2 regions of the Cupriavidus sp. 05T42 genome follow, and region 1 is predicted to be linked to the other one. Evidence: predicted binding sites of a transcription regulator. Region 1 holds the regulator's gene; the other holds the start of a gene.

Region 1 (2,197 bases):
CCGAAGGCCGAGATCGAACGCCGCCTGGATTCGCTGCTGGATGACCTGCAGATCGCCCATCTGCGCAACAACCCGGCGCTGTCGCTCTCCGGCGGCGAGCGCCGCCGCGTGGAAATTGCCCGGGCGCTGGCCTCCGCGCCGCGCTTCATCCTGCTGGACGAGCCGTTCGCCGGCGTGGACCCCATCGCCGTGGGCGAAATCCAGCGCATCGTGAGCTTCCTGAAGGCGCGCAACATCGGCGTGCTGATCACCGACCACAACGTGCGCGAGACGCTCGGCATCTGCGACCACGCCTACATCATCAGCGAAGGCACGGTGCTGGCCGCCGGCCAGCCTGAGGAAATCATCGCCAACGAGTCCGTGCGACGCGTGTACCTGGGCGAAAATTTCCGCATGTGACCCATCGGCCGCCGCGTGCGGCCGCGCTTCTCCCGGCCTCCACGGCGACAGCCGGGGTCGATCAGGAAGTCAGAGCGATAGGCGATAGCAATTTCCGTTCCATAGTCGGAAGGATGCGCATAGAATAGGTCGCATGAAACCGTCGCTTCAGCTTCGTCTCTCGCAACATCTGGCATTGACCCCGCAGCTGCAACAGTCGATTCGATTGTTGCAGCTCTCGACGCTTGAACTCCAGCAGGAAGTGGAACAGGCGCTGACCGAAAATCCCCTGCTCGAACGCGAAAACGACTGGATCGAAAGCCCGTTGCGGGTAGCCGCCGATGGCTCGGTCAACCTCCAGAGCGCCCCCGCGCCGGCCTCCTCCGAGCCTCAGCCCAACGGCGACGCGCGCACCGATGGCGCGTCCGGCGGTGAGGACGACAACTACAACGACAACGGCAGCGAGGACTACGGCAGCGACTGGAGCCTCGACGACTTCGCCCGCCGCCCCCAGGGCGACGAGGACGAAAAGTCGCCGATGCAACTGCGCGATGCCGAACCCACGCTGCGCGAGCACCTGATGGGGCAGTTGGCCCCGCTGAAGATCTCGGTGCGCGACAAGGGCCTGGCCATCTTCCTGATCGAATCGCTCGACGATGACGGCTACCTGAGCGCCTCGCTCGAGGAAATCTGCACCGAACTGCCCGAGGAACTCGAATTCGAGATCGACGAAGTCCACGCGATCCTGACCCTGCTGCAGAGCTTCGACCCGCCCGGCGTGGGCGCGCGCAATGCCGCGGAGTGCCTCAGCCTGCAATTGCGTCGCCTGAAGCACTCGCATCGTGAGCTGGCGCTGACCATCGTCAATCATCATCTGGAACTGCTGGCCGTGCGCGACTACACGCGGCTAAAGAAAGCGCTCCAGGTGGACGAAATAGCACTGAAGGCGGCACACGAACTGATTCGCTCGCTGGCGCCGTATCCGGGGCACGCGTTCAACCGTCCCGAGGCCGACTTCGTGGTGCCCGACGTGTTCGTGCGCAAGAGCGGCAGCGGGTGGATCGCGGCGCTCAATCCGGATGTCATGCCACGGCTGCGCATCAACGACATGTATGCGCAGATCCTGCGCGGCGCGAAGGGCGAAACGGGGACGGCAGGCCTGCAGCAGAAGCTTCAGGAGGCGCGGTGGCTTATCAAGAACATCCAGCAACGATTCGATACGATCCTGCGTGTTTCGCAGGCAATTGTGGAACGTCAAAAGAACTTTTTCACGCATGGCGAAATCGCGATGCGCCCCTTGGTTTTGCGGGAAATAGCCGATACACTCGGTTTACATGAGTCGACCATTTCCCGGGTCACCACGAATAAGTACATGGCCACGCCCATGGGTACTTTCGAGTTGAAGTACTTCTTTGGGAGCCACGTCTCTACGGAGACTGGCGGCGCGGCCTCCTCCACGGCAATCCGCGCGCTGATCAAGCAACTGATAGGAGCCGAAGACCCCAGGAATCCTCTTTCCGACAGCCGGATCGCCGAACTGCTGGGTGAGCAAGGCTTCGTGGTCGCACGCCGCACGGTGGCGAAATACCGCGAAGCGCTCAAGATCCCCGCAGTCAATCTCCGCAAGACTTTGTAGCCGAGCCGCAACCGCCTGCCTGGTGCGGCTCTTTCAGAAGGAGAAGCGCTATGAACTTCAAGATCAGTGGACACCACCTCGACATCACGCCCCCGCTGCGTGAGTATGTGGAAACGAAACTGGAGCGAATTGTCAGGCATTTCGATCAGGTCATCGGCGTGAGCGTGCTGCTATCGGTGGACA
Region 2 (2,197 bases), 180 kb from region 1:
TCGGCATTCTGGCCAGCCTTGCCATTCCGCAGTACCGCGACTACGTGGCGCGGGCCCAGTTCGCCGAGGCGCTGACGCTGGCATCGGGCCTGAAGACGTCGCTGGTGGAGGCCTACGTCAGCTCCGGGTCGTGCCCGGACAACAAGACGGCCAATAACTCCGGCCTGCCGCTGAGTTCGACCATCAATGGCCGGTATGTGGCATCGGTGGAAACCAAGGCCAATGGCGTGGTGGGCGACTCCGGCGGTTGCGTGATCACGGCCCGGTTCCGGAGTGACGTCTCGCAGGCGCTGGCCGGCAAGCATGTGGAGTTGGAACTGAAGGGCTCCGAGGGCTCGTTCACCTGGGATTGCTTCTCCAACGTGGACCACAAGCTGATGCCGAAGTCCTGCAGCGTGCGGGGATCGAGTTCCACCTCGGCCTGAGGCGGTGCGCCATGGATCGCCGCAAGCGCCTTCCACGGCGGGCGGGCTTTTCGCTGATCGAGCTGATGATCGTGGTGGCGATCATCGGCATCCTGGCCAGCCTCGCCCTGCCGCAGTACCGCGCGTACGTGGCGCGGGCCCAGTTTGCCGAGGGACTGTACTTGCTGGGTGGGTTGAAGGTCTCGGTGCTGGAGACCTATGTCTTGTCCTCTCAATGTCCTGACAACACCGGGGAGAACGATACCGCTTTGCCGCCCGCTGAAACCATAAACGGAAAGTACGTGGAGCGCGTGGTGGCCCAGCGCATGGGCCAGGTCTCAGACGGCGGCGGGTGCTTTCTCCGGGCGTACTTCCGCGAGGACGCGTCGCCGCTGCTCCGGGGCAAGTTCGTGGAGCTTGAGTTAAGTGGGACCGGCAAACCGTCTGAAGGCTACGCTGGCGGCGGCGCGGCGTCTTGGGACTGTTATTCGAACGCGCGCGAAAATGTGCGTCCAAAGGCATGTCGGTATCGGTGGGGGTACACCCCAGAGGCATAGCCCGTCCCGCCCGCCTCAAAGTGCAAAACTTTGGCAGTCCCGCAGACACAAAATGTKACAAATTTTGTTGATTGGCCGTCCCTTGGAATCGTAGATCGGCCAAATTTTGTCACTCCCGCATGAGATTATCGGCATTTGCTGGCCTGGCACACTCCCTGCTTTAGGGGTAATGCATCACATGCAAGCAGATGTTTCTTTCTGTAACGAAAATCTCATCGAGGGGTCAATCCTTATGCAACGGGTACAACAAATCAAAAAACTGGGCCGCCAAGCTCAGAAGGGTTTCACGCTGATCGAACTGATGATCGTGGTTGCGATCATCGGTATCCTGGCTGCTATCGCGATTCCGCAATATCAGGATTACACGGCGCGTACGCAGGTGGCACGTGCAGTCAGCGAAATGGGCGCGTACAAGACGGCATTTGAAGATCGTCTGAGCAACGGCGCCGCGGTTGCCGCCTTGGCCGATATTGGCTTTGTTCAGTCGAATCTGTATGCCGATCCGAATGTGCCCGCTAACGTGAACACCGGCGCATTTGTCTGGTCGTCGACGCTGACCACGGACGCAGGCACCAACAAGAATGCTAGCCCTTCCGTGGCAGGTGCCACCATCAACTGGCAGCGCCAAGATACTGGTACGTGGCGCTGCTTCGTTACAGCTAGCAACAACGCTGGTTGGAAAGCCAGCTACGCTCCTTCGGGTTGCCCGATTGGCCAGGCGATTTAATATCAAGCCATCAGCGAGCCTTTCCCTCGCCTGATGTCTGAAGCTTGAAAAAGCGCCTTCGGGCGCTTTTTCTTTTCCTGCTTCCCCAAGCCGCCAAGCTATCATGGCGCCTTTCCTTCCCCTCGCGCCCGCATGCCGCCATCCAGGGCTTTGCTTCCGGGGTCGGCGATCATCGCCGCCTTTACCCTCCCGCTGCTGGTTTCGAAGCACACGCTTCCGCTCGCCACCTTCTACGGCGAATGGATGGCCGGCGTGCTCGGTGTCGCGCTGGTCTGCCTGCTGGCCTTTCGGCGTTCGCCAGACACCCCCCAAGTCCCCTGGATCGTCCTGCTGCCGCTCTGGCTGATCCTGACGACAATCATCCAGTCCGCCGCCGGCATGCCCGACATCACCGGCAGCCGCTCCACCACCCAGATCGTCCTCGCCCTCGGCGCGGCCATGATGGTCGCCGCGTGGCGTCTCGGGCAGGGGTTTTCCACCGAGGAACGGGCCGAGATTGTCGATGCCCT

The links. Region 1 encodes sigma-54, which starts transcription at its own class of promoters, with help from an activator protein. Its sites were predicted from a motif close to TGGCANGNAANCTGCTTT; they were not measured.
Region 2: a site for sigma-54 is predicted at 1,106-1,123, ahead of AC1EJR_RS13690 (pilin). Genes of this name have one in related genera too.

Annotation. Positions count from the first base shown of each region.
Region 1 covers NZ_JBFTLH010000008.1:60,164-62,360, reverse strand. The annotation lists gene lptB (LPS export ABC transporter ATP-binding protein) at 1-399, shown strand, start outside; gene AC1EJR_RS12840 (RNA polymerase factor sigma-54) at 533-2,014, shown strand; gene hpf (ribosome hibernation-promoting factor, HPF/YfiA family) at 2,065-2,197, shown strand, end outside.
Region 2 covers NZ_JBFTLH010000008.1:237,783-239,979, forward strand. The annotation lists gene AC1EJR_RS13680 (pilin) at 1-425, shown strand, start outside; gene AC1EJR_RS13685 (pilin) at 437-961, shown strand; gene AC1EJR_RS13690 (pilin) at 1,194-1,688, shown strand; gene AC1EJR_RS13695 (PglL family O-oligosaccharyltransferase) at 1,821-2,197, shown strand, end outside.